One region of the Streptomyces sp. NPDC059169 genome, then DNA from elsewhere that is predicted to be linked to it. Evidence: riboswitches for the same ligand, from Rfam matches in the RefSeq annotation. Region 1 holds a riboswitch; each other region holds the start of a gene.
The links. A riboswitch is a leader RNA that binds a small molecule or an ion and turns the genes downstream of it on or off. The one in region 1 is predicted to bind cobalamin.
Positions count from the first base shown of each region.

Region 2: linked by a shared signal. The riboswitch ahead of metE (5-methyltetrahydropteroyltriglutamate--homocysteine S-methyltransferase) and the one ahead of ACFXOM_RS07880 (energy-coupling factor ABC transporter permease) in region 1 are both predicted to bind cobalamin.
Region 3: linked by a shared signal. The riboswitch ahead of cobN (cobaltochelatase subunit CobN) and the one ahead of ACFXOM_RS07880 (energy-coupling factor ABC transporter permease) in region 1 are both predicted to bind cobalamin.

Region 1 covers NZ_JBHZCF010000003.1:364,919-374,348, forward strand. The annotation lists gene ACFXOM_RS07835 (MFS transporter) at 1-362, shown strand, start outside; gene ACFXOM_RS07840 (universal stress protein) at 443-913, opposite strand; gene ppk2 (polyphosphate kinase 2) at 1,204-2,043, shown strand; gene ACFXOM_RS07850 (universal stress protein) at 2,058-2,930, opposite strand; partial or broken gene ACFXOM_RS07855 (hypothetical protein) at 3,197-3,730, opposite strand; gene ACFXOM_RS07860 (FxLYD domain-containing protein) at 3,886-4,506, shown strand; gene dhaK (dihydroxyacetone kinase subunit DhaK) at 5,108-6,100, shown strand; gene dhaL (dihydroxyacetone kinase subunit DhaL) at 6,128-6,724, shown strand; gene dhaM (dihydroxyacetone kinase phosphoryl donor subunit DhaM) at 6,721-7,122, shown strand; cobalamin riboswitch at 7,152-7,361, shown strand; gene ACFXOM_RS07880 (energy-coupling factor ABC transporter permease) at 7,389-8,084, shown strand; gene ACFXOM_RS07885 (energy-coupling factor ABC transporter substrate-binding protein) at 8,081-8,443, shown strand; gene cbiQ (cobalt ECF transporter T component CbiQ) at 8,450-9,199, shown strand; gene ACFXOM_RS07895 (energy-coupling factor ABC transporter ATP-binding protein) at 9,196-9,430, shown strand, end outside.
Region 2 covers NZ_JBHZCF010000024.1:29,749-39,178, forward strand. The annotation lists gene ACFXOM_RS32340 (hypothetical protein) at 1-278, shown strand, start outside; gene ACFXOM_RS32345 (sensor histidine kinase) at 312-1,484, shown strand; gene metE (5-methyltetrahydropteroyltriglutamate--homocysteine S-methyltransferase) at 1,809-4,127, opposite strand; cobalamin riboswitch at 4,314-4,533, opposite strand; partial or broken gene ACFXOM_RS32355 (short-chain fatty acyl-CoA regulator family protein) at 4,966-5,377, shown strand; gene ACFXOM_RS32360 (PucR family transcriptional regulator) at 5,444-6,631, opposite strand; gene ACFXOM_RS32365 (GMC family oxidoreductase) at 6,915-8,474, shown strand; gene ACFXOM_RS32370 (aldehyde dehydrogenase family protein) at 8,471-9,430, shown strand, end outside.
Region 3 covers NZ_JBHZCF010000007.1:258,277-267,706, forward strand. The annotation lists gene ACFXOM_RS15915 (cobalt-precorrin-5B (C(1))-methyltransferase) at 1-870, opposite strand, end outside; gene ACFXOM_RS15920 (cobalt-precorrin-6A reductase) at 882-1,634, shown strand; gene ACFXOM_RS15925 (precorrin-2 C(20)-methyltransferase) at 1,684-3,204, opposite strand; gene ACFXOM_RS15930 (precorrin-8X methylmutase) at 3,201-3,842, opposite strand; gene ACFXOM_RS15935 (cobalamin biosynthesis protein CobG) at 3,839-5,296, opposite strand; cobalamin riboswitch at 5,342-5,472, shown strand; gene cobN (cobaltochelatase subunit CobN) at 5,510-9,202, shown strand; gene ACFXOM_RS15945 (DM13 domain-containing protein) at 9,281-9,430, shown strand, end outside.

The sequences.
Region 1 (9,430 bases):
ATCTCGGCTCGTCCCTCGGCACGGCACTCATCGGGTCGCTGCTGATCGGCGCCCTGGCCGGGGTGTTCAGCAGTCGCATCGCCGACGACCCGCAGATCTCCGACGCCGCCCGCGAGCAGGCGGGCATCTCGATCGAGGCCGGGGTGAGCTTCGTGACCACGGAGCAGGTGCGCGCCGCGGCCGAGGAGGCCGGCCTCCCGCCGACCGAAGTGGACGCGGTCGTGGACTCGTACGCCGAGGCACAGCTCAGCAGCCTCAAGGCGGCGATCCTCGCGGCTGCCGGTGTGACCCTGGTCGGTTGCGCGTTCACCCGGAACCTGCCGAACGACCGCCTGGGAAGCCCCGGGAGCGGGCCGCCCTGACGGCAACGGACGTCGGGGCGGTCCCGGGACGGCCCGGCACCCGTGCGGCGGACGGGCGCGGGCTCGCCTCCGTCAGCTCGTCATGCGGCCTTCGCCGCACCGCCCTGGACGTCCATGCCCTCGCGGACGATGACGACGGGGCAGGTCGCGTGCAGGGCGACCTGCTGGCTCACCGAACCGAGCAGCGCGCGGGCGAACCCGCCGCGGCCGCGGCTGCCCACGACCAGGATCTCCGCCCCCTCGGCGGCGGACAGGAGGACCTCGGCCGGGTTGCCCCGGACGAGATGCTCGTGCACCTGGGTCTCTCCCGTCTCACCGAGCACTTCGCGTACCTCGGCGACGAGTCCCCGCTTGGCCTCGTGCGCGTCGAAGTCGGCGTCCACCGCAGGTGCCGACCAACCATGGGCCCCCGGGACCTCGAACGCCGCTACGGCGTCGACCGTCGCTCCGATGAGACCGGCATGTCTGACGGCCCAGCGCAGCGCCGAGTACGACGACGGCGAGCCGTCGATGCCCACGACGACGCGCGGCGCCGCATCGCTCGTACCCATGCCGTTCCACCTTTCTCGCAGACCCCGACATCCACGCTGCGTTATCTCCGGGCCGTCCGCCACGCGGGAGCCGCCACGCGGTGCATGTCCACGTGGTCACGGACCGCCGCAGCCGGCCCGGCGTCCCGGGGGCCACCACCGCCGCCCCGGAAGGCCCGGCACTGCGCCGTCAGCCGCTCCACCTCCAGTCCGCGGCCACTGGGCGTCGAGGTCCTCCGGATCCTGACGGCTGGGTGCCGTGCGGCCGTGACGCTTGACCTCGCCCATCAAAGCCTCCGTAACGTCGGTGTATGGCCGACAAGAAGCACGCGCGCCGGGACGCGGCGCTGTCGCGTTCGTCGTACGAGCGCGAACTGCTCCGGTTGCAGACGGAGCTGGTGAGACTGCAGGAATGGGTGCGGGCAGAAGGCGCGCGCCTGGTGGTGGTGTTCGAGGGGCGGGACGCGGCCGGCAAGGGCGGTGCGATCAAGCGCGTCACCGAACACCTCAACCCCAGGGTGGCGAGGATCGTCGCCCTTCCGAAGCCTACCGAGCGGGAACGCACCCAGTGGTACTTCCAGCGTTATGTGGAACACCTCCCCGCCGCGGGGGAGATCGTCCTCTTCGACCGCAGTTGGTACAACCGCGCCGGGGTGGAGCGCGTCATGGGCTTCTGCACCAAGGAGGAGCACCAGCGGTTCCTTCACCAGTGCCCCATCTTCGAACGGATGCTCGTGGAGGACGGCATCCTGCTGCGCAAGTACTGGTTCTCCGTCAGCGACGACGTGCAGGAGGAACGGTTCCGCCGACGGCTGACCGACCCCACCCGCCGTTGGAAGCTCTCCCCCATGGACCTCGATTCGATCACCCGATGGGAGGAGTACTCCCGCGCGAAGGACGACATGTTCGTGCACACCGACATCCCGGAGGCCCCCTGGTACGTCGTCGAGAGCGACGACAAGCGGAGCGCGCGGTTGAACATGATGGCGCACCTGTTGTCGACGCTGCCCTACGAGGCGGTGCCCCTGCCGGTGATCGACCTGCCGGAGCGCCCGCCGAGCAGCGGCTACCGGCGTCCACCGAAGGACCTCCAGCACTACGTCCCCGACCACGCGGCGCGGCTGCGGGCCGGAACCGGGCAGGCCGAGTAGGCCCTGCACGTCTCTCACTCCGGCTGCGGGACGACCGCTACCGGGCAGTGGGCGTGGTGCAGCACGGAGTGGGCGGTGCGCCCCAGGTGCGGATCGGGGCTCTTCGCGCGTCGCCCGGTTCCTACGACGAGGAGGTCCGCGTCCGCCGAACGGCGCTGGAGCACCCGCTGGGGCGCCCCCTCGACGGTGGAGCTGCGCACGACGGTGCCGGCGCGCGCGGCGAACAGGTCCAGCGCCGCGTCCACCAGCGTGGCCGCCTCCTTCTCGCAGGGCAGGCACGGGTCGCCCGGTCGGCGCGGGTGGTCCGCGCCGGCGTGGGCGGGGCAGCGCCACGTGCGTACGGCGTCCAGCTCTGCGCCCCTGGCGGCGGCCTCGCGGAGGGCGAACTCCACCGCTGCCGGCCCGTGTGTCGCATCCGGCACGCCGAGGAGCACCGTCCCGTGCGCCCCGCCGGTCCCGTCCGGGTCGCCCCTGACCACGACGACCGGGCACGGCGCCCGGGTCGCCACGGCGAGGCTGACCGAACCCAGGAGGCGCTCGGTGAGTGCACCGTGCCCCCGCGATCCCGTGATCAGCATCGAGGCCCGGCGTCCTTCGGCGAGCAGTGCGGCCACGGTGTCCTCGGCCAGGGCGTCGGTGGTGACCGGAACGTCGGGGTCGCGTCGTCCCGCGCGCTCGGCCGCTGCCGCAACCACGTCCTCGGCCGACTCCTGACCGGACGGGCGGTCGCGCCCGTGCACCAGTGCGCCCAGGTCGTAGCGCTCCCACCGGCTGGCGTACACGAGGCGGAGCGGGAGTCCGTGACGGGCCGCCTCGTCGGTGGCCCAGTCGACCGCGCGGAGCCCGGCGTCCGATCCGTCCACGCCCACGACGACGGGCAGCTCCATCGGGCGCCACCGCCTTTCGTCCGACAGGGTGACGCGGGGCTGCTGCCAACCGTGGCACCCCCGGTGACTGCGGGAAAGGGGCCGTCCGGCGACGGTCCGGGCCCTTCGGCCCGACGCGTCGGCGTGTCGACCCGGCTCCCGCGGACACCGGTGCACCCCACCCTCTCAACGCTCCAACCAGGACCCGCTGACCGCAAGTGCCGACCCATGATGCTCAGCCGCGGATTCACCTCGGGGCACCCGGGGAGCACCGAGGCGTCGGCGAGCAACACCCCGTCGACGCCGCGGAGCCGTCCCTCGACGTCGGCCCGGAAGACCTCCGGATCGGCACCCGCCGCAACCGTCCCGGTGGGGTGGTAAGCCGACAGGTGCAGCTGCCCCGTCCCGGTGCGGGCGAGGTGTCGTCCAGCTCGGCGAGCGTACGGGCCCGCGGTGCGGTGGGGGCAGTGCGGAGACCTCCAACTCGCCCACGGCGTGCGGGGCGTCGATGCGTCCGAGGATCCGATTCCGGCTGGTGGCCCGGGCTCCGGTAGCGCCGCGCGGGCGCAGCACGCGGTCCGTCGAGAGGCACAGGTCGAGACGGACCGGGCGGGGCGGACGGGGCGGGGCGGGGCGGTCGTCATCGTCAAGGTGGACCGAGCCGAGCATCGTCCCGGCGAAGAGGGTCCTTCGGGAGCCGCCGCCGGCACCGCTACCGCTCGCCGCCGTCGGCCCTTCCAGGGCTTCGACGATGGCCTGTCGGGGCAGCGCTTCCACGTCACCTCTCCCCAGTGGCCCCGTGGATGAGCCACCGGGCCCATGGCACCCACGGGAGCCCATGCCGCCGCGCCCCCTGGTGCCCGAGCACGAAAACGGACATATGGTTCTCTTTGCTGATGCGTCGATCCCCGAGGACCACGGGTCGACGCATCAACGGACCCTCCGACGGGGGTTCTGACGCTCCGAAAGGGTTTCCATGCGCCCGCACCCCAGCTCCGCCGACACGGCCCGGCGATCCGTCACGGTGGCGTTGTCCGTGATGATGACGGCGTTGGGTGCGGCCGCCCTGGTGGCGTGCAGCACCGGGAGCGGCGAGTCCGGCAGCAGTACTCCGTTCAGCCCACGGCCGACACCACCCGCTACCGCCTCCTTCTCGGGCACCGCGGCGTCCGCCCTGGCCTCCGTCGAGGCCTCGGCACGTGCCAAGGCCTCGGCCGCCGCGTCGTCCGCGTCGGCTGCCGCGTCCTCCTTCGAGGCATCGGTCTCCGCCGAGGTGGCACGAGCCAACGCCGAGGCCGCCGAGCAGCTCAAGAACGTGCAGGGCGGCGGCAACGCGCGCTCCGACGTCTCGCTCACCGGCAGGCCGACGGCCAACACCCAGGGCGTCCAGGCCGTGGTGGTCACCATCCGCAACAGCACGGACCAAACGGCCTCGTACGCCGTGCAGATCGACTTCACCGACTCATCGGGCGAGGTCGTGGAGAGCCGGGTCGTGGGCGCACAGAACCTGGCCCCCGGGGAGCGGGAACAGGCACTGGCCATCAGCCGGAAGCCGGCCGGCCTCACCCCGACGGTCGCGAAGGCGCAGCGCTACTGAACGGGCCGGGCGACGCCGCGCGGCACCACCGACCCTGCGCGGATCAGGGCCGTGACCGGCCACCCCCTCGGGACCACCCGTACACCCCGGGAAACGCGTCCCGCCCGCGGCCGCGGGCGGGACGTCGTGCTCCTGCGGGACCGCGGGCGGCGCCCGGGGACCGCGAAGCGGCAGTGACCGTGTCGCCGCCCCACGGGACACGCCCGCCAGGGGCCCCGCGCCGAGGCGCTCCCCGTCGAGCGCCTGAGCCGGCCCGTGCGGACGACCCGCCGGGCCGCAGCCACCACGTCCGGCTGTGCCGCGGCCGGGACACTGCCCGGAACGGACGACGCCGACGGAGCGAGCAGCTGCGGAACCCGTCCCGACCAGGCGGTCTCCTTGATCGTGGAGATGCGTGCGATCCCGGCGGGCCCGTGGCGGCGCGCCCGGCGGACGGAAGCGACGTCCGACGACTCCTGTCGCCGGGAGCCGTCGCTGCGTGATCATGACGGCACGGGTCGATACTGGACCCAGGCGACCAGACACGAAACGACACGTGCAGGCACTGATGAGCCGTCAGCGGAGTCGGCATAGAGTCGGTACTCTCACGCAGGAGGTAGCCATGCGGATGCTGATCAACGTCCCGGAGACCGTCGTCGCGGATGCCCTGCGGGGGATGGCCGCCGCGCACCCCGAGCTGAGAGTGGACGTCGAGAACCGCGTCGTGGTCCGGGCCGACGCACCCGTGGCGGGCAAGGTGGCGCTGGTCTCCGGGGGCGGATCGGGGCACGAGCCGCTGCACGGCGGGTTCGTCGGCCCCGGGATGCTCTCCGCGGCGTGCCCCGGGGAGATCTTCACCTCGCCGGTCCCGGACCAGATGACCCGGGCCGCGGCGGCCGTGGACAGCGGTGCCGGGGTGCTGTTCATCGTCAAGAACTACACCGGTGACGTGCTCAACTTCGACATGGCGCAGGAGCTCGCCGAGGACGAGGGCGTCCAGATCGCCAAGGTGCTGGTGAACGACGACGTAGCGGTGGTGGACAGCCTCTACACCGCGGGCCGGCGGGGTACGGGGGCGACGCTGTTCGTCGAGAAGATCGCCGGGGCAGCCGCCGACGAGGGCGCACCCCTGGAGCGGGTCGAGTCCGTCGCGCGCACGGTCAACGAGCGGTCGCGCAGCTTCGGCGTGGCGCTCAGCGCGCCCACGACACCGGCCAAGGGCAGCCCCACCTTCGACCTCCCGTCGGGCGAACTGGAGTTGGGCATCGGCATCCACGGGGAGCCCGGCCGGGAGCGGCGTCCGATGATGACCGCGCGGGAGATCGCGGACTTCTCGGTGGAAGCGGTCCTGGAGGACCTGCAGCCGTCGAATCCCGTGCTGCTGCTCGTCAACGGTATGGGCGCGACACCCCTCCTCGAGCTGTACGGCTTCAACGCGGAGGTGCACCGGGTGTTGGCCGAGCGCGGTGTTCCCGTGGCCCGCACCCTCGTCGGCAACTACGTGACCTCCCTGGACATGGCGGGCTGCTCGGTCACGCTGTGCGAGGCGGACGAGGAACTGCTGCGGCTGTGGGACGCTCCAGTGGCGACCCCCGGGCTGCGTTGGGGACGCTGATCCGTGGGACACGACGAAGGAGAACTCGTGCTGGACGCCGGTTTCTTTCGCCGGTGGATGACCGCCGGGGCCGCCGCCGTGGACCGTGAGGCCGTCAGGCTGACGGAACTCGACTCCGCGATCGGGGACGCGGACCACGGCACCAACATGAGGCGCGGCTTCGCCGCCGTCGTAGACGCCCTGGACAGGGAGGCCCCCGACACTCCCGGAGCCGTACTGGCACTGTCCGGAAGGCAGTTGATCTCGACGGTCGGCGGGGCGTCAGGACCGCTGTACGGGACGCTGTTGCGGCGGACCGGCAAGGCTTTGGGCGACGCGGCCGAGGTGTCGCGCGAGCAGCTCGCCGACGCCCTGCGTGCGGGCGTGGCCGCGGTGGCACAGCTCGGCGGCGCACAGGCCGGCGACAAGACGATGCTCGACGCACTTCAACCGGCGTCCGAAGCCCTCGGCGAGTCGTTCGCGGCGGCCGAGCAGGCGGCCGAGCAGGGCGCGCTCGCGACCGTACCCATGCTGGCCCGCAAGGGCAGGGCGAGCTATCTCGGCGAGCGGAGCATCGGGCACCAGGACCCGGGGGCGACGTCGTCCGCGTTGCTGATCGCGGCGCTGGAGGAGGCGGCGCGATGAGCCAGGTCGGCATCGTCCTCGTGTCACACAGCGCCCAGCTCGCCTCGGCCGTCGCCGACCTCGCCCGAGGGCTCGCGGGCGGGGCCCCGTCGGTGCCGGTCGCGCCCGCCGGCGGTACCCCGGACGGGGGGCTGGGCACCAGCTCGGAGCTCGTCGCCGCCGCGGCGCGGCAGGTCGACCGGGGCGCGGGCGTGGCCGTCCTGGCCGATCTCGGCAGTGCCGTCCTGACGGTGAAGGCCCTGCTCGCCGAGGGCGACGAGCTGCCCGAGGCGACCCGTCTCGTGGACGCCCCGTTCGTGGAGGGTGCGGTTGCCGCGGTGGTCACCGCGTCAGCGGGCGGGGATCTGGACGCGGTGGAGGCAGCTGCACAAGAGGCGTACGGCTACCGCAAGGTGTGATACCCGCACAACCGTGCGCGGTTTGTGATGTAGGTGGTCAACACACTAGTGTCGCACCGCCTTGGTGACGGGAAACCGGTGCGGAACCGGTGCGGCCCTCGCCACTGTGATCGGGAAGTCCGGCCCCCTCCGCGAGGAAGCCACTGGACACCCCGCGGGAGACCGCGGCGTCCGGGAAGGCGGGGCTCGGGCGGCAGGACCCGTCAGCCAGGAGACCGGCCAGGGCGTGTCGTCCATCCACGAGGTGTTGGAGAGGTCTCCCGACCATGCACATAGCCGAGGGGTATCTGCCCCCGCTGCACGCGGCCGCCTGGGGCGTCGCATCCGCCCCCTTCGTCGTCCACGGAGCACGAGCGCTCAGCAGGGAGGTGAGGGCGCATCCCGAGTCCACGCTGCTGCTCGGGGCGTCCGGCGCCTTCACGTTCGTCCTGTCCGCACTCAAGATCCCGTCGGTGACCGGGAGTTGCTCGCACCCCACCGGCACGGGCCTGGGCGCGATCCTCTTCAGGCCCCCGATCATGGCGGTGCTGGGCACCGTCACCCTCCTGTTCCAGGCGCTGTTGCTGGCCCACGGCGGCCTCACCACGCTCGGCGCGAACGTCTTCTCGATGGCGATCGTCGGCCCCTGGGTGGGCTACGGGGCCTACCGGCTCCTTCGGCGTTTCGAACTGCCGTTGATGGTGGCGGTGTTCTTCGGTGCGTTCATGGCGGACCTTTCCACCTACTGCGTCACCAGCGTGCAACTGGCGCTCGCGTTCCCCGACCCGAGCAGCGGATTCCTCGGTGCCCTGGGCAAGTTCGGCGGCATCTTCGCGCTCACCCAGATCCCGCTGGCGGTCAGCGAGGGACTGCTCACCGTGCTGGTGACGCGGTTGCTGGTGCAGTCCAGCAAGAGTGAACTGACCCGACTGGGCGTGCTGCTCCAGAGCCGGGACGAGGAGAAGGAGGCCGTGGCCCGATGACACGTCACGCGAAGATCAATACGCTGTTGCTGATCGCTGTGGCCGCGCTGGCCGTGCTCCCGCTCGTACTCGGCCTCGGAGACGACAAGGAAGAGCCGTTCACCGGCGCCGACGCCCAGGCGGAAACGGCGATCACGGAGATGGCACCGCATTACGAGCCCTGGTTCTCACCGTTGTACGAACCGCCGTCCGGAGAGATCGAGTCCGCGCTGTTCGCCCTTCAGGCTGCCCTCGGCGCCGGGGTGCTGGCGTACTACTTCGGTCTGCGCAGGGGGCGTCGCCAGGGTGAGGTCCGTGCCGCTGCGGCCGCGGCGAAGGACGCCCACGCGGGCTCCGGCGCCGGCAGCACCGCGACCTGATCGCCGATGCTGCCGATCGACGCGGCGGCGCACAGCAGTCGCTGGCGCCGCCGCCATCCGGGTGAGAAGGCCGTACTCGCGCTCGGGCTGACCTTGTGCGCCGTCGCACTGCCACCGTGGCCCGGTGCCGTGCTGGTCGCCGCCGGCACGCTCGTGGTCCTGCTGGGTCCTGCAGGGGTCGCGCCCCGGCAGCTCTGGCGGGCCTGGCGCATCCCCCTGGGGTTCTGCGTGACGGGGGCGGTGCCGTTGCTGTTCGCAGTCGGCGGGCCGGACGGGTGGGTGGCGCTCGCGCCCGACGGGCCGTTGCACGCACTCCGACTGCTGCTGCGCACGTCTGCCGCTTCCCTCGGGGTGCTGCTGTTCGCGTTCACCACTCCCGTGTCCGACGTGCTGCCCCGGCTGGTGCGCGCGGGGGTTCCGGCGCCCGTGGTGGACGTGGCGGTCGTCATGTACCGGATCAGCTTCCTGCTGCTGGACGCCGTGCACCGCGTCCGCCAGGCACAGGCGGCGCGGCTGGGCCACACCAGTCACACGGCGGCCTGGCGATCCCTCGCGGGCCTCGCGGCGACCGCATTCGTGCGCGCCTTCGACCGGGCCCAACGGCTGCAGTCGGGCCTCGCCGGGCGCGGCTACGACGGGACGCTGCGGGTCCTGGTGCCCCCCGCGGCGGTGTCGCCCCGCTTCCTCGCGGCCGCCGCCGGGCTGCTCACGGGGATCGTCATCCTCACCCTCGTCCTGGAAAGGTTCCTTCCATGAGCACGACCACCCGCCCGCCGGCCGTGGTGGAGCTGGCCGGTGCCGGCTTCGCCTACCCGGACGGTCCGCCCGTGCTCAGCGGGGTCGACTTCACCGTCGCCGAGGGCCGGTCGCTGGCCCTGCTCGGACGGAACGGCAGCGGCAAGACGACCCTGATGCGGCTGCTGAGCGGGGGGCTGCGCTGCAGCCGGGGACGCCTGCTGCTGGACGGCGAGCCCGTCACGTACGACC
Region 2 (9,430 bases), on a different contig from region 1:
CCATGCGCGCACTGTTCGCCGACGTCCGGAGCGTGCCCGGAGTGGAACCCCTCGTCTACACCGTGGGCCCGGTACTGCTCTACCTCGGTCTGCTGGTCATGTTCTGCCGGCTGGCCCTGGCCCGGGCCGTACCGGTGTGGCGGGCGGCGGCGGTGGTGCTCGCCGTGCTGGTCTCGCTCCTGGGGCTGGACGCGTTGCCGGCTGTGGGGCTCCTGCTGTGCGCTGCACTCGCCCCGCACCCCCGTCTCAGCACCTCTCCCGCCGCCGACCACTGCTGAGGACCCGTCAACGACGCCGTGGAACAATTCCCCGTGTCCACAACGCCGTTGCTCCCTTCGCTCCGACGCCTGGCGGGTTCGTCCTGGTCAGAGGTTGGGCTCGCCGTCGTCATCACCGTCGCCCAGACGGCGCCCCTGCTGTTCGTGCACAGCTCCGACGGACGCCCCTGGCACTGGTGGGGTTACGTTGCGGCGGCCGGGGCGTCGCTTCCCCTGGCGGTGCGGCGCCGGGCGCCGACGCCGGTCCTGCTGGTCTGCGCCGCGTTCGCCACCCTCTACGACCTCGCCGACCCGCTCGCGCCGCAGCCGCTCTGGTACGGCGTCCTCATTGCGCTGCACGGGATGGCGTCCGTCTCGCCGCCCCGGGTGCGGATCCCGGTGTTCCTGGTGGTCTGTGCGGGAGGCTTCGCCTCGGTCGGCTCGCCGAACACCGCAACGCGGGGCTTCGTCCTGTACGTCGCGGCATACGCACTCGGTCGGGCTTCCGCCGGCTCCCGCGCCGAGGCGGCGGCACTGACCGAGCGGGCCGCCCGCCTCGCACGCGAACGCCAGGTCGACGAAGAGCGCGCCGCCGAACGCGAACGGATCCGGATCACCCGGGACATGCACGACGTGCTGGCTCATTCGATCAGCCTGATGGTCGTCCAGGCCGAGGCCGGACCGGTGGTGCTGGACACGGACCCCGCCCGCGCCTCGGCCGCGTTCGACGCGATCGCCGGCACCGGCCGTGACGCCCTGGACCAGTTGCGCCGGGTGCTGACCGTCCTCAAGGTCGGCGACGACCCCCGCGTCCCCGAGCCGACGCTCCGTGACCTGCCCGCACTCTCCCGCCAGGTCGCGGGGACGGGGCTGGAGGTGTCCACCACCACGGGGGGCGAGCCGCGAGCGTTGTCCGCCGAATGCGGCGCCGCGGCGTACCGGATCGTCCAGGAGGCACTCACCAACGTCGTCAAGCACGCCGGAGCGAACCGCGTCGAGGTGCGGTTGCTCTGGTGTGACGACGGGCTGGAGGTAACCGTCGTCGACGACGGCCGTGGCGCGGGGAAGAACCTTCCGTCCGGTGGGAACGGCCTGGTCGGCCTCCGCGAGCGGGCCGCAGCCTGCGGCGGCAGCGCGACGGCGGGCCCCAGGCGGGACCGCAGGCCAGGATTCGAAGTGCGTGCACGGCTTCCCCTGTCCGCGCAGGGGGCGGCGGTGGAGGTGTGACGCCAGCCCGTTGGTGGACAGGAGCGGGTGCGCGCCGGATCCGTGATGACCCGCCGGCGCGGCCGATGACGGTCGTCGCGGCACTCGGGCGCGGGGGAGGGGCGGTCGGCCGGCCTCCTTGCGCCGGCCGACCGCCGTGAACGCGGTCGGGTCCTGCGTGCGGTACCCCTGGGACATGGTCCTGCCGTGGCCGTGGCCGTGGCCGTGGGCAGGGCACGGAGCGCAAAACCCCGTCACCGGAGTCGTTTCGGTGCGTCCCGGTGCGCGCAGGGTGGGGAGTCCGGGAGCGGCACCCCACCCTGCGCGTCGTGCTGGCCGGCGCCGTCAGGAAGCCGAGAGCTCCTCACGGACCGTACGGGCGGCCGCGACCACGTTCTCCAGTGCGGCACGGGTCTCGAGCCAGCCGCGCGTCTTCAGCCCGCAATCGGGGTTCACCCACAGCCGCTCCGGTGGGATGGCCTCCAGACCGGTGCGCAGCAGTGCGGCCGCCTCCTCCGCGCTCGGCACCCGTGGGGAGTGGATGTCGTACACCCCGGGGCCCGCCTCACGCGGGTATCCGTGGGCGGCCAGTTCCCTGGCGACCTGCATGTGGGAACGCGCGGCCTCCAGGCTGATGACGTCGGCGTCGAGTTCGTCGATGGCCTGGACGACGTCGCCGAACTCCGCGTAGCACATGTGGGTGTGGATCTGCGTGTCCGGGCGTACCCCGCTGGTCGAGAGCCGGAACGCCTCCGTCGCCCAGTCCAGGTAGGCGGGGCGGTCCGCGGCGCGCAGCGGCAGGGTCTCGCGCAGTGCGGGCTCATCGACCTGGATGACGGACGTGCCCGCCGCCTCCAGGTCGGCGACCTCGTCGCACAGGGCCAGGGCGACCTGTCGGGCGGTCACGGCGGCGGGCTGGTCGTCACGGACGAAGGACCAGGCCAGCATGGTTACCGGGCCGGTCAACATGCCCTTGACCGGGCGCGCCGTGAGGGACTGGGCGAAGGCCGTCCATCGGACCGTCATCGCCTCGGGGCGGGAGACGTCTCCCGCGAGGATCGGCGGGCGGACGTACCGGGTGCCGTAGGACTGCACCCAGCCGTGCTGTGTGGCGAGATAGCCCGCCAGCTGCTCGGCGAAGTACTGGACCATGTCGTTGCGTTCGGGCTCGCCGTGCACCAGGACGTCGATGCCGGTCTTCTCCTGGAAGGAGATCACCTCCTTGATCTCGTTCCTGACGCGCTCCTCGTAGCCGGTGGTGTCGAGCCGCCCGGCCCTCAGATCAGCCCGTGCGGTGCGCAGTTCACTCGTCTGCGGGAACGAGCCGATGGTCGTGGTGGGAAGCAACGGCAGGCCGAGGTGGGCCCGTTGGGCCGCGGACCGCTCGGCGTAGCCCTGGGAACGGCGGGCGTCGGCGTCCGTGATGGCCGCGGTACGGGCGCGCACGGCGGGATCGTGGGTGATGGCCGATGCGGAGCGGGACGCCAGGTCCGCGCGGTTCGCGGCGAGTTCGGCAGCGATGGCGTCCGTGCCCTTGGCCAGTCCCTTGGCGAGGGTGACGGTCTCCACGACCTTCTGCCGGGCGAACGCCAGCCAGCGCAGGATCTGCTGGTCGATGTCCCGTTCGCTCGTTGCGTCGAGCGGTACGTGCAGCAGCGAACACGAGGCGGAGACGTCCACGCGGTCGGCCAGGCCCAGCAGTGTGCCGAGCACCGCAAGGGACTTCGCCAGGTCGTTGACCCAGATGTTGCGCCCGTTGACCACGCCGGCGACGAGTCGCTTGCCGGGCAGCCCGCCGACGGTGGCGAGCCCCTCCAGGTTCGCGGCGGCGGCTTCGGTGAAGTCCAGGGCGAGCCCGTCGACCGGGGCTTTGGCCAGCAGCGGAAGGGCGTCGCCGAGCCGGTCGAAGTAGGAGGCGATCAGCAGCTTCGGCCGGTCGGCAAGGGAACCGAGCCCGTGGTAGGCACGCTCGGCGGCGTGCAGTTCCGCTGGGGTGCGGTCCTGCACGAGGGCCGGCTCGTCCAGCTGTACCCATGCGGCGCCGGCCGCGCGCAGATCGGCGAGGACCTCGGCGTACACGGGCAGCAGCCGGTCGAGCAGGGTGAGCGGGTCGAAGTTCGCGGGCACGCCGGGAGCCGGTTTGGCGAGCAGGAGGTAGGTGACCGGGCCGACGAGGACGGGCCGGGCGGAAAGGCCAAGCGCCAATGCCTCCTCGAGTTCCGCGAGTTGCTTGGTCGGGTCGGCGGCGAAGACGGTGTCGGGACCCAGCTCGGGCACCAGGTAGTGGTAGTTGGTGTCGAACCACTTGGTCATTTCCAGCGGCGCCACGTCCTGGGTGCCGCGTGCCATGGCGAAGTACCCGTCCAGACCGTCGGCGGCGACGGCGGCCCGGTGGCGTTCGGGAACCGCGCCGACCATGACCGTGGTGTCGAGGACGTGGTCGTAGTACGAGAAGTCGCCCGTCGGTACTTCGTGGATGCCGGCGTCTGCCAGGTGCTGCCAGTGGGCCCGGCGCAGGTCGGCGGCGGTGGTGTGGAGGGCATCGGCGGCGACCCGGCCCTTCCAGTAGCCCTCGATCGCCCTCTTCAGCTCCCTGTTGCGCCCCTGGCGGGGGTAGCCGTACACGGTGGCCCGTGCCGGAGTGGCTGCGGACGTGGTGGTCACGGAGATCTCCTTCGCGAGATGAATCCCTGAGATCCCGGGTACGGGACGAGAGCGCGAAGGGTGACGGACCGGACGGTGCGACCTCGCGCGTGAAGCGCGGTCGTCCGCCTGGTACGTACTGCCCCCGGACGTCGTCCGGGGGACCACCGACCGCCCTCGAGGTCACCGGGATGTCCGCGCACGACGGTCCGTGCGCGGGCAGCGGGCAGGTCTTCGGACTCGCGGGCACGTCCTCACGGGGGAGGACACCTAGTGGCCGTCGCTTCCCAGGCCCGGCCGGGCCCAGTGCGTATGACGGCGGTCGTTCCCGCTCACCGCTGCGGGGCAGTCCCGGATTCCCACCGGGTTCCCTCTTGCGACGCATCCCGTCTGGAGGACGGGGCGAACCAGCTGCGCGGACCAGCCTACGGGGCGATGCCACGCTCCGGGGAGCCGTGTCCGCCATGCGGATGGCCCGCGTGGGACGTGCGGGCAGACGAACGCGTCGGTGCGGGAAGCGCGAGGACGGCGCTTCCCGCACCGCGCCGGGTGCCGGCCCCTCAGCCGGCGCCCGACCGGGCCCCCTCGGCCCGGTCGGCCGCGCCCCCTCGGCCCAGCCTCCCGGTCTGCAGGCCCGGCTGCCCGGTTTTCGGGTCGGCCGGCCCCCGCCCGGAGAGGCGGCCGGACCGACCGGTTGCCCGGCCGGGTGGCTAGTGGAACTGCTCCTCCTCGGTGGAGCCGGTGAGCGCCGTGGTCGAGGGAGGCCGGGTTGACGGCGGTGGAGACGAGGTCGAAGTAGCCGGTGCCGACTTCGCGCTGGTGCCTGACCGCGGTGAGAAGCCGTCCGCGCGCAGTACCCCGACAGTCGGCGACCGGCTGCCACTTCTCGCGAGGCGGGGGCACCTGCCCCTTGTGGAACGTCTACGAGGCGTTCGCCGCGCCGGGGACGGATCCACGTCCAGATCGCCGCGATGCCCGACGGGCAGCGCTGCCTGTGGACCGCGCGTGCCGTCACCCGCCACCGCGGCGGCTGGGTGGAACCGGGCAAGACCTAGGCCATCGGGCTGGGGTGCGAGATCCGGCACGCGCACCGGCTCGTGTACGCGGACGGGCTGGACCTCGCGAGCGCCTCGGCCGCCACTCCGATCGGCATGGGCTGCCGCGTGTGCGAACGGCTCGACTGTCCCCAACGCGCCGTCCCGCCCCTCGGCCGCCGTCTGAGGATCGACCGGAACACCGGCACCTTCGTCCCGTATCCCACGCATCCCCCAGGCCGTGCAGGGGCGGGTCGCTCCTGGAAGGGATCTCCGCTGCCGTGCCGACGGCGTCAACGGCCGTCAGGGCGGTGGAGCAAGGCCGTTCAACCGGACGGCCTGGAGGGCGAAGTACAACTCTGCGGACGCCCCGGCGTCCGTGGTGCGTCGCCCGGTCAGTTCGGCGACGCGGTTGAGGCGGTAGCGGACCGTGTTGCGGTGGCAGTGCAGGCGCCGGGCCGCCACCGTCGTCGAACCGCCGCTGACGAACCACGCGTGGAGCGTCTCCAACAGCGTGTCCCGCTCGGCGCTCGGCTCCGATAACAGCGGACCCAGCACGGCGTGGGCGACCTCCTGTGCCACGTCGGGTGAGGCGGCTGAGAGGAGGGAGACCGGTGAGCTGCCGTAGACGTGCGCGCCGCGCGCACCGAGCGGCAGGCACCGGACGGCCAGCTGCGCCTGGCGCCGCGCCGTGGGTGCGTCCACCGGGGAGGCGAAGGGTCGGCTCACGCCGACGCGGGACTCGGTGACGTCCGCCAGCAGGTCGACCGCCGGACCACTCGTCTGCTCGCCGGGAAGCGCCAGCAGTCCCACCCACACGCCCACCTGTCGGACCCACTCGGCACCGACACCTGCAGCACGCAGCCGGTACCCGAGGCCGGGCAACGGCTCCGCGTGGTCCTGGGTTTCCGCGCAGACCACGAGGAACGGTCCCTTGCCGTCGAGGTCCAGCAGGCGGGTGATCTCCGAGGCGCGGCCGACGGTGCCGGCCCTGCCGTCGAGGAGCGTCGTGAGCATCGCGCTCCGTGCCGCGGCGTCCCGCCGTGCCCGCTCCTCGACGGCCGCCCGGTAGGCATCGGCGGCCGCGCCGGAGTAGTCGTCGATCGCCGCCCAGACGTCGGAAGCCGTGTGCAGCAACTGGTTGGTGCTCTCCTCGTCCACGGCGACCGTGAGGAGCCGGTCCCAGATGAAGCGACCGGCGAGGCGGTAGGCGTGCAGGAGTGCGGCGAGCGGAATGCCCTGCTCGGCCTTGAGGCGTCCGGCCGCCCTGGGTGCTTCGAGGGTCGTCGGCCTGCCCTGAAGTGCCGTGAGCAGGGTGTGCAGGTTGTCGTGGACGGTCGTGCGCAACTGGTGGCGGTCGAGCAGTGCTTCCGCGTACGAATGCTCGCCGCCGACGATTCTGTCCGTCAACTCGTCGGCGAGACGGTCCACTTCGGTCAGGAGGCGACCGACCAGCTCGACCACGCGGTCGCCCCCCAGCTGTGTCGTCACGTCCGGATTCTAGACCCGCGCCCGGTTGTGCACGGGCACAAACCGCGGCTCTCCATTCAGGCCCCCTGCCTATGGCCCAACCGGGAATCGGACGATGGAATCACCGGCAGAGTGTTTCACCGAGGTACCGCATGGGAAGTTCGGCACCGGCCGTGGCCGACCGAGAGGCCCTCGCGACCAGCGGGCAGCCCACCCGAGGGTGGGCGTCGTGCGGTGGCCGCGCACGGCGAGCGACGCACCCCTGCACCGGACCCCGGGCTGCCGAAGGACCTACGGAGGTCGCATGAACACCTACGACTACGTCATCGTCGGGGCCGGGTCCGCAGGCTGCGTGCTCGCAGCGCGACTCACCGAGGACCCGGACGTCCGCGTGGCGCTGGTCGAGGCGGGCGGACCCGACTCCGCCCAGGAGATCCACGTTCCCGCCGCGTTCGCCCAGTTGTTCAAGGGGTCCCTCGATTGGGACCTCGACACCGAGCCCGAGCCCGGCCTCGACGGGCGCCGCGCGTATCTGCCCCGTGGCAGGGTGCTCGGCGGCACCAGCTCCATGAACGCGATGATCTACATGCGCGGCAACCGGGCCGACTACGACGGTTGGGCCGCTGCCGGTGCCACCGGATGGTCGTACGCCGACGTCCTGCCCTACTTCCTGCGGTCCGAGGACAACGAACGCGGCGCGGACGCCTTCCACGCCGCCGGCGGACCCCTGACCGTCAGCGACGGCCGGTCCAACCACCAACTGGCCGACGCCTTCGTCGAAGCCGCGGTGAAGGCCGGACACCCGCACAACGACGACTTCAACGCGGAGAGTCAGTTCGGTGTCGGCCGGTACCAACTGACCCAGCGCGACGGCATGCGCTGCAGCAACGCCGTGGCGTTCCTCCACCCCGCCAGGGAACGGACGAACCTGTCCGTGCTGACCGCGACCCGAGCGCACCGGGTGGTGGTCGAGCGGGGACGGGCCCGTGCGGTCGAGGTGTCCCGCGGGGGAGCGGTGGAGGTCATCCGCGCCGAGCGCGAGGTGATCCTCAGTGCGGGTACGTATGAGTCGCCCAAACTGCTGATGCTGTCCGGGATCGGTCCGGCCGGGCCGCTGTCCGCGTTCGGCATCGAGACGGTGGCCGACCTCCCCGTCGGGGAGGGACTGCAGGACCACTTCATGGCGCTGCTGAACTACCGCACCGGAGTGGAGTCGTTGATGACCGCCGCGACGGCGCACAACGCGGCCCTGCTGCAGGGCGAGGGCCGCGGGCCGCTCAGTTCCAACATCGGCGAAGCCGGAGGATTCTTCCGCTCCCGTGACGGACTCGAGGCCCCGGACGTCCAGTTCCACATGGCACCGGTGCTGTTCCACCAGGACGGACTCGGCCCCGTGACCGAGCACGGGTTCTCGCTCGGCCCCTGCGTGCTGGCACCGACCAGCAGGGGAGCGGTGACCCTGCGGTCGGCCCGCCCGGACGCCGCACCACGCATCGTGCACAACTACCTCACGACCGCTGAGGACCGCGCGTGCATCGTCGCCGGCGTACGGATCGCCCTGGACATCGTCCGCCAGTCGCCCCTGGCCGACGCCGTGTCAGAACCGTTCGACGCGCCATCCGCGGACTCGGACGATGTCGGGCTGCTCGCCTGGGCGAAGCGGTCGGGCATGACGTTGTTCCACCCGACGTCGACGTGTGCGATCGGTTCGGTGGTCGATCCGGACCTGCGTGTCCTGGGCGTGGAGGGCCTCCGGGTCGTCGACGCCTCGGTGTTCCCGTCCGTACCGCGGGGCAACACCAACGCCCCGACCGTCATGGCGGCTGAGAAGGCAGCCGACCTCATCAAGGAGAGTGCCCGGTGACGGCGCGCGTTCCGGACCGTGCGGCGGCGGACCTCGACCGCGCCGTGGGCGAGGTGGTCCGCGGGGAGGAGACCTGGGCGTCCTGCGGCCTGGCGGAGCGCAGGGAACTCTTGGAGAAGGTGCACGCGGCGACCGCGAACTGGTCCGAGGTCTGGGTACGCGCAGCGGCCGCGTACAAGGGACTCCCGGCGGACAGCCCCCTCATCGGTGAGGAGTGGACCTCCGGGCCATACCCGGTGTTGACCGGGACGGCCGCGCTCGCGGCGAGCGTCCGCGCCTTGGAGGAGGGCCGCAGCCCGGTCGACGGCTTCACGCTCGGGCGCGCCCCCGGCGGCCGGGTCGCCGTGCGGGTCCTTCCGCACGGCATCTACGACCGGTTGCTGCTGGGCGGGTTCAGCGCGGAGGTGTGGATGCCGCCGGGGGTGAGTGCCGAGACGGTGCGCCGCCGCGCGGGACTCGCCCTGAGACAGCCGGCCCGGACGTCGGGCGTCGGCGTGGTGCTCGGCGCCGGCAACATCACCTCGATCCCCGTGCTGGACGTGCTGTACGAGCTGTACGCCCGCAACCGGGTCGTCGTGCTGAAGCTCAATCCGGTCACCGACGGGCTGTACGACGTCTTCAGCAACGTACTGGGGCCGCTGATCGAGATCGGAGCCGTGCGCATCGTGACCGGCGGCGCGGAAGCCGGGGGCCACCTCGTGCACCACCCTGCGGTCGGCCACGTGCACATGACCGGAAGCGCCCGGACGCACGACGCGATCGTCTTCGGGACGGGTGCCCAGGGCGCAGCCCGCAAGCGGGACGGCAAGCCGCTGCTGGACAAGGACATCACCAGCGAGCTGGGCGGAGTGTCGCCGACCATCGTGGTACCGGGCAACTGGTCCGATGCCGACCTGCGGTTCCAGGCCGAGCACGTGGCCACGCACCGGCTGCACAACGGCGGCTACAACTGCGTC
Region 3 (9,430 bases), on a different contig from region 1:
CTTGTCCACCTGAGACCGCGCCGAGTGCAGGTCCATGTGCCCCGCGGCGAGCTTGGACAGCTTGGCGAAGCCGCCGCAGATGGTGAGCCGATCCACCGGGTGCCTGCGGACGTACTTGAGCACGGCGCCTGCGAAGTCCCCCATGTCGAGCAGGGAATCCTCGGGCAGGCCGTACAGCGCGACCGCGGTCTTCTCGGACGTCGAGCCCGTGCATCCGGCCACGTGCGTGCGGCCCGCCGCACGCGCCACGTCCACGCCCCGGCGGATCGAGTCGATCCACGCTGAGCAGGAGTAGGGCACGACGACCCCGGTCGTGCCGAGGATGGACAGCCCGCCGAGGATGCCGAGGCGGGGGTTCCACGTGGAGCGGGCGATCTCCTCCCCGTCGTCGACGGAGACGGTGATTTCGACGTCGCCGGTGCCGCCGTGCCGGGTTGCGACCTCCGCGACGTGGTCGCGCATCAGCGTGCGCGGCACCGGGTTGATCGCGGGCTCGCCGACGTCCAGCGGCAGGCCGGGGCGGGTGACCGTGCCCACGCCCCGCCCGGCCCGGAACACCACGCCGGATCCCGCGGGCAGCAGCCGAACCGTGGAGCGGACCAGCGCACCGTGGGTGACGTCCGGGTCGTCGCCCGCGTCCTTCACCACGCCGGCCATCGCGAAGACGTCCGTCAGCTCCTCCGCGGCCAGCGCGAACGCCGGGGTGTGCCCCTTGGGCAGCGTGATCGTCACGGGGTCGGGGAAGTCGCCGGTGAGCAGGGCGGTGTACGCGGCGGTCGTCGCGGCCGTCGCGCAGGCACCGGTCGTCCAGCCGGACCGGAGGCCGGTGTGCTTCAGTTGGGCGGCACGACCGCCCCCGGCCTCACTCATCGAAGGACCCCATGCACATCCTCATCCTCGGCGGTACGACCGAGGCCCGCGGCCTCGCCGAGTCCCTGCACACGGGCGGGTGGCGGGTGACGACGTCGCTCGCGGGGCGCGTCGCCGCCCCGCGGCTGCCCGTGGGCGAGGTGCGAACCGGCGGCTTCGGCGGTTCGGAGGGCCTTGCCGCCTGGCTGCGCGAGCACCGGGTGGATGCGCTCATCGACGCCACCCATCCTTTCGCCGGGACGATCAGTTTCAACGCGGCGCGGGCCGCCGCCCTCGCCCATGTTCCCCTGTTGGCGCTCCGCAGGCCCGGGTGGGCCCCGTCGGAAGGCGACGACTGGCACCACGTGGGCTCGCTGCAGGAAGCGGCGCAGGCGCTGCCGACCCTGGGACGGCGGGTGTTCCTGACGACCGGCCGCATGGGGCTGGCGACCTTCGCGCACCTCGACGACCTCTGGTTCCTCGTCCGCTCGGTCGACCCCCCACAGGCCCCGTACCCGGCGCGGACGGAGGTCCTCCTGGACCGTGGCCCCTTCGGCCTCGACGGCGAGCGGGAACTGCTGCGCCGCCACCGCATCGACGTGGTCGTCACGAAGGACAGCGGAGGTGCGGCGACCGCCCCCAAGCTCACTGCCGCCCGCGAGGCGGGCGTCCCGGTGATCGTGGTCCGTCGCCCCCCGGCCCCGGGTGGCGTTCCGGTCGCGACGGCGCCGGAGGAGGCCCTGGCGTGGGTGGCGAAGCTCGCCCCCGGGGGCTCTGCGGACTGACGGGGCGGACGCCCGCCCCGCCGCCGATGCCCCCGCCGCCGACGCCCGCTCAGCCGCCGGCCGGCTCCGTGCCGGCCTCCGGGTACGAGCGCGGGGTCCAGACGATCTCCTCGCCGGAGCCCCGCGTGACGGTGCGGGTCTGCGAGGACCCCACCAACAGCAGGGTCCGCATGTCGACGACCGCCGGATCCAGGTCGCCCAGACGCACGATCCGTACGCTCTCCTCCGCACCGCCCACGTCTCGCGCCACCACCACGGGCGTGTGGGGCGCACGGTGCTCCAGCAGCAGTTCGCGGGCCTTGCCCACCTGCCAGGTGCGGCTGCGCGAGCCCGGGTTGTAGAGAGCCAGGACGAGATCGGCCGCCGCCGCGGCCCGTAGCCGCTCGGCGATGACCTCCCACGGCTTGAGCCGGTCGGAGAGCGAGATCGTCGCGTAGTCGTGGCCGAGCGGGGCGCCGGCCCGGGCCGCCGCTGCGTTCGCCGCGGTGACGCCCGGCAGGACGGAGACGGACACGTCCGCGTACGGCTCCTTCGACGCCACCTCCAGCACCGCCGTCGCCATGGCGAAGACGCCCGGGTCGCCGCCCGACACCACCGCCACCTTCCGTCCGCGGCGTGCGAGGTCGAGCGCGAACTCCGCTCGTTCCGTCTCCACCTTGTTGTCGGATCCGTGCCGTCGCTGGCCCGGTCGTACCGGCACCCGGTCCAGGTAGGTCGTGTAGCCGACCAGGTCGTCGGCGGAGGCCAGCGCGCCGCGCGTTTCGGGGGTGAGCCACAGCGGACCGGCGGGCCCCGTACCCACCACGACCACCTCGCCCCGCTCACGCACCGGGGGTGCCGTGTCGATACGGCTCGGCAGCACCGCGACCGAGAAGTACGGAACGGACGCGGGATCCACCCCGGCGAGTGGCTCCACGCGCTCGCCCGGCATCGTCGCGCGCTCCACGTACTGCGCGTCGTCCAGCCGTCCGGCGCGCTCCAGAGCGCTTCGCACAGCGGGGAAGGTCCGCCCCAACTTCATCACGACCGCCGAGTCGGTCGCCGCCAGACGGGCCGTCAGCTCCTCCTCGGGCAGCGTGCCCGGGATGATCGTCAGGGTCTCCTCGGCTTCCACCAGCGGTTTGCCGATGCGGGCGGCGGCGGCGCTCACCGAGGTGACCCCCGGCACCACCTCGGTGGGGTAGCGGTGCGCCAGCCGCTTGTGCATGTGCTGGTACGAGCCGTAGAAGAACGGGTCGCCCTCCGCGAGCACGGCGACGGTCCGTCCGGCGTCGAGGTGCGCCGCCAGCCGCTCGGCCGCCTCCTCGTAGAAGTCGTTGAGGGCGCCCCGGTAGCCGCCGGGGTGATCGGTGGTCTCGACGGTGATGGGGTACATCAGCCGTTCCTCGACCTGGTCCGGTCGGAGGTGCTCGGCCACGATGGAACGCGCGATGGACCGGCCGTGCCGGGCGCAGTGGTACGCGACCACGTCGGCCTCGGCGATGACCTGGACGGCCCGCAGGGTCATCAGGGACGGGTCGCCGGGGCCGAGCCCCACGCCGTACAGCCGTCCGGGGGTCTTCGTGGTCATTCCGCCTCACTCGCCATCGCGTTGATCGCTGCCGCGGCCATGGCACTGCCGCCGCGCCGTCCGCGCACCACCAGGTGCTCCAGGCCCGACGCGTGGGCGGCGAGCGCCTCCTTGGACTCGGCGGCGCCGATGAAGCCGACCGGTACGCCGATGACGGCCGCCGGGCGGGGCGCCCCTCCCTCGATCATCTCCAGGAGCCGGAACAGCGCCGTGGGCGCGTTGCCGACGGCGACGACCGCACCGTCGAGCCGGTCACGCCACAGCTCCAGCGCCGCGGCGCTCCGCGTGGTGCCGAGGTCGACGGCCAGCGCGGGCACGGACGGGTCGGAGAGGGTGCATATCACCTCGTTGTCGGCGGGCAGCCGCTTGCGGGTGACACCGCTCGCCACCATCTGGGCGTCGCAGAGGATCGGTGCGCCGGCGCGCAGGGCCGTGCGGGCGCGGGCCACCACGTCGGGGGAGTAGGCAAGGTCGCGGACGAGGTCGACCATGCCGCAGGCGTGGATCATCCGTACCGCGACCCGGCTGACGTCGGCGGGCAGCGGGGCGAGGTCGGCTTCCGCCCGGATCGTGGCAAAGGACCGGCGGTAGATCTCCGCACCGTCCTTCTCGTAGTCGAACACGGTCTTCTCGCTCATTTCGTCGGTGTGGTCGTCGATGTGGATCTGCGGGCCGCCGCGACCGCGTCGGCTAGCCGAGCGGTGGTCGCGACGGCTACGGAGGCGCCGCCTGCGGTCACCCGGTACGTGCCGTCCGGCAGGGCGAGGGCGTCGACGTGCTCCCCGTGCGGATGGCCGCAGCGGCGCTCGCAGCCGGAGAAGTACACGGGCAGGAGGGCCTGCGGAGGGGAGTCGGAGGGCTGCGGACCCGTGGGGTCGGGACCCGTCGGCGGGGCGTCCTCGCCGGGGCGGTCCCGACCGGTCGCCGCATCGGCGCGTACGTCCGCGAATGCCTTGCCGCACCCGGGCCGACCGGTGCAGGCGCCTACGCCGTACCAGGGGGACCCGGTGCCGGTGATCAGGCCGGCCTCGTCCAGGGCGCGGAGCCGTGCGCGGGCTTCGTCCGGGTCCGTGAAGCCGGGCACGACGACCCCGCGCCAGGGAGTGAGGCGGACCTCGTCCGACGGCGCGGGCAGCAGCGCGCGGGCCTGGGCGGCGGTGAGTCGGCCGAGGGGGGCGGCGACGGACACGGCCCACCGGCCGGGACCTTCGACGAGCCCGGGGCGGGGGCCGGCGCCCTGCGGGCCGGGACCGGCTCCGGGCCCAGAGCCGTGCTCCGTGCCGGCGCCGGCTGCCCGAGGGCCGTCCGTGGCCGCCCCGGTGGGGTCCGTCCGCTCCCCTGCGTCCGCGCGCACCCGCGTCGCCGCGATGCCCGCCGCCTCCAGTTGCGCACCCACGGCCGGTGCCTGCCCGGCCGGTAGTTCCCGCACCCGCCAGGCTCCCGTGCCGGAGTCTTCCGCCGCCGTGAGGAAGGCCTCGGCAGCCGCGAGGGCGGCCCGCGGTGCGTCCCCCGCCGCGATGCGGAAGGCCTGTGCTCCGACGTGCACGACGGCCGAACCGCCGTCCGCTGCGAGCAAGGTCACATCCGCCCCGAGCCCCGCCACGTCGCCCCGCCCGTCGTCCAGGGCGAACAGGAAACGACCGGAGAGCCGGGCCGCCCGCCCGCTCGCGCACAGCAGCGCGTCCAGCTGTCGTGCCCACAACTGCACGGTGCCGCAGCCGAGTCCGTCGAGTCCGGCGAGCGGTGAGGACACGACGTTCCGGACCCGTTCATGGGTGTCGGAGGGCAGCAGTCCGGCGTCCCGCAGGAAGTCCGCCAGCTGTGCACCGCACTCCTCGCCCAGTCCGCGCAGCTCGACGTTCCCGCGCGACGTGACACTCAGCATGCCGTCGCCCAGCTCCTCGGCGGCCCGCGCCAGGGTGGTGAGCTGATGTGACGTCAGAAGCCCTCCGGGTAGCCGGAGTCGGGCCAGGTGCCCGTCGTCGGCCGGATGTAGCCGCAGTGCGCCCGGGCATGCATCGGACCGTTCCCGTATGCGAGGTTCGCCCCGGTTCGGGGGTGTTGCGGGTGTGGGCGGCATGGCGGCGAGCATACCCACGTCCTTCCAGGTGACCGCCCTGCCGGTGAGGGCAGCCTCTACTATGCAGACGGCACGGGGTCCCAGGACCCTAGGGAGGAAGCCCGGTGAGAATCCGGCGCGGTCCCGCCACTGTGAGCCGGCCCCCCGGGGCCCGGCGAGCCAGGAACTCCCGCCGTCCTACGACCACCCGGGGCGCGGACACCCCGAGGAAGGCCTGCGCACGCCATGATCCTGCTGCTGTCGACCTCCGACACCGACCTGCTCAGCGCCCGTGCGGCCGCGGGCCCGGTCGAGTACCGCCTCGCCAACCCCTCCCGGCTCCCGGCTGCGGGTACCCCCCAGGCCGAAGGCCCTGGCGGACTGCGCGATCTGCTGGAGGGCACCGAGCTCGTCGTCGTACGGCTGCTCGGTGGTCTGCGCGCCTGGCCGGAAGGTCTCGACGTGCTGCTCGCCGCCGACCAGACCCGCCCGGTCGTGGTCCTGACCGGCGAACAGGCCCCCGACGCCCAGCTGATGGAGGCGTCAACGGTGCCCATCGGCATCGCGGCCGAGGCCCACGCCTACCTGGCGCACGGCGGCCCGGACAACCTGGAGCAGTTGGCGCGCTTCCTGTCGGACACCGTCCTGCTCACCGGCCACGGCTTCGAGCCCCCGGCCGCAGCCCCGAGCTGGGGTCCGCTCGACCGCACCCCGCGCGTCACCGACGGCCCCACCATCGCGGTGCTGTACTACCGGGCCCACCACATGAGCGGCAACACCGCGTTCGTCGGAGCCCTCTGCGACGCCGTCGAGGACGCGGGCGGCCGGGCCCTCCCGCTCTACGTCGCCTCACTGCGCACCCCCGAGCCGGAGCTGCTCGACCGGCTGCGCGGCGCGGACGCCGTCGTCACCACCGTCCTCGCCGCCGGTGGCACCCGGCCGGCCGAGGCGCAGGCGGCCGAGATGGACCTCTCGCCGCAGAGCGCCCCCGCTGAAGGCGGCGGGGAGCCACGGGCGGGCGGGGACGACGAGTCCTGGGACGCCGGAGAGCTCGCCGCGCTCGACGTACCGGTGCTCCAGGCCCTGTGCCTGACCGGTTCGCGCAGCGCCTGGGAGGAGAACGACGAGGGCCTCTCGCCGCTGGACGCCGCGAGCCAGGTCGCGGTCCCCGAGTTCGACGGCCGCCTGATCACCGTTCCGTTCTCCTTCAAGGAGATCGACGAGGACGGCCTGCCCGCGTACGTCGCCGATCCCGAGCGCGCCGCCCGCGTCGCCGGCATCGCAGTGCGCCACGCCCGGCTGCGCCACATCGCCAACGCGGACAAGCGCATCGCGCTCGTCCTCTCCGCGTACCCGACCAAGCACTCCCGCATCGGCAACGCGGTCGGCCTCGACACGCCCGCCTCCGCCGTCGCCCTGCTGCGCCGACTCGTCGACGAGGGATACGACTTCGGCGCGGAGGAGATCCCCGGCCTCGCGTCCGGTGACGGCGACGAGCTGATCCGTGCGCTCATCGACGCCGGCGGCCACGACCAGGACTGGCTCACCGAGGAGCAGCTGGCCCGCAACCCCGTCCGCATCCCGGCCGCCGACTACGAGCGCTGGTACGCGACGCTGCCCGCCGAGCTGCGCGCGGGCGTCGAGGAGCACTGGGGCCCGGCGCCCGGCGAGATGTTCCTGGACCGCTCCCGCAACCCCGAGGGCGACATCGTGCTGGCCGCCCTGCGCCGCGGGAACCTGCTGATCATCATCCAGCCGCCGCGCGGCTTCGGCGAGAACCCGATCGCGATCTACCACGACCCTGATCTGCCGCCCTCGCACCACTACCTCGCCGCCTACCGCTGGATCGCGGCCCGGCAGGACGACGGGGGCTTCGGAGCAGACGCGATGATCCACCTCGGCAAGCACGGCAACCTGGAGTGGCTGCCGGGCAAGAACGCCGGACTGTCCGCGGCCTGCGCCCCCGACGCCGCGCTCGGCGACCTGCCGCTGGTCTACCCGTTCCTGGTCAACGACCCGGGCGAGGGCACCCAGGCCAAGCGCCGGGTGCACGCCACCCTCGTCGACCACCTCATCCCGCCGATGGCGCGCGCCGACTCCTACGGTGACATCGCACGCCTGGAACAGCTGCTCGACGAGTACGCGCAGATCTCCTCCATGGACCCGGCGAAGCTGCCCGCCATCCGCGCCCAGATCTGGACGCTGATCCAGGCGGCCAAGCTCGACCACGACCTGGGGATGGAGGACCGTCCGGACGACGACGGCTTCGACGACTTCCTGCTGCACGTCGACGGCTGGCTGTGCGAGGTGAAGGACGCGCAGATCCGTGACGGCCTGCACGTCCTCGGTGGCGCGCCCACCGGTCCGGAGCGGGTCAACCTCGTCCTGTCGATCCTGCGCGCCCGGCAGATCTGGGGCGGGACGACCGCGCTGCCCGGACTGCGCGAAGCCCTCGGCCTCGACGAGTCGGCCGCGACCCGCACGGGCGCCGACGAGGCGGAGGCCACCGCCCGCGCCCTCGTCGAGGCGATGGAGGAGGCGGACTGGAACCCGGCCGCAGTTCCGGCGGTGGCCGGGGGGCACGGCCGCAAGGTCGCCGACATCCTCGACTTCGCGGCCCGCCAGGTCGTTCCCCGCCTCGCCGCCACGACCGATGAACTCGACCACGCCGTCCATGCGTTGAACGGCGGCTTCGTGCCCGCGGGTCCATCCGGTTCGCCGTTGCGCGGGCTGGTCAACGTCCTTCCGACCGGGCGCAACTTCTACTCCGTCGACCCCAAGGCCGTACCGTCGCGCCTCGCCTGGGAGACCGGCCAGGCCCTCGCAGAGTCGCTGCTCACGCGCTACTTCGACGACAACGGCGAGTGGCCGACGTCCGTCGGCCTCTCCCTGTGGGGCACCAGCGCGATGCGCACCGCGGGCGACGACGTCGCCGAAGCGCTGGCCCTGCTCGGCATCCGCCCCGTCTGGGACGACGCCTCGCGCCGGGTCACCGGACTGGAACCGGTCCCGGCCGAGGAGCTGGGCCGCCCCCGTGTCGACGTCACGCTGCGCATCTCCGGCTTCTTCCGCGACGCGTTCCCGCACACGATCGGGCTACTCGACGACGCGGTGCGCCTCGCGGCCTCGCTCGACGAGCCGGCGGACGTCAACCACGTGCGCGCGCACACCCAGGCCGACCTCGCGGTCCACGGTGACGAGCGACGTGCCACCACCCGGATCTTCGGCTCCCGCCCCGGCACGTACGGCGCGGGCCTCCTCCAGCTCATCGACTCCCGCGACTGGCGCACCGACGCCGACCTCGCGGAGGTCTACACGGTGTGGGGCGGCTACGCCTACGGTCGGGGCCTCGAAGGCCGTGCCGCCCGGGAGGAGATGGAGACGGCGTACAAGCGGATCGCGGTCGCGGCGAAGAACACCGACACCCGAGAGCACGACATCGCCGACTCCGACGACTACTTCCAGTACCACGGGGGAATGGTCGCCACCGTGCGTGCGCTGCGCGGCACGGCCCCCGAGGCGTACATCGGCGACTCGACCCGTCCCGAGACGGTCCGCACCCGCACGCTCGTCGAGGAGACCTCCCGGGTCTTCCGCGCCCGCGTGGTCAACCCCAAGTGGATCGAGGCGATGCGCCGCCACGGCTACAAGGGCGCGTTCGAGCTCGCCGCGACCGTGGACTACCTCTTCGGGTACGACGCCACGACGGGCGTGATCGCCGACTGGATGTACGACAAGCTGACCCAGGCGTACGTCCTCGACCCGGAGAACCGCACGTTCCTCCGGCAGGCCAACCCGTGGGCCCTGCACGGCATCGCGGAGCGGCTGTTGGAGGCGGAGTCGCGCGGTATGTGGGAGAAGCCCGACCCGGCGGTCCTCGCCGAGCTGCGCGAGGTCTTCCTGGAGACGGAGGGCGACCTGGAGGGCGGCGACGCCTGATGCCGGGCGCATGACGTAAGACTTCCGTCACCACGCGGAGCGGTCCGCCGGCGGTCCCGGGCCGCTTCAATGGGGATCATGAAGACAGCAGTCTTGAGGAAGCCGGGGGTCGTCGTCGGCCTCGCCGTGGTCGCCGTGCTGGTCGCGGCAGGTCTGTACTGGTTCCAGCCGTGGAAGCTGTGGGCGGACCAGACCGTGCGCGAGGAGCTTCCGGTGACGGCGACGCCG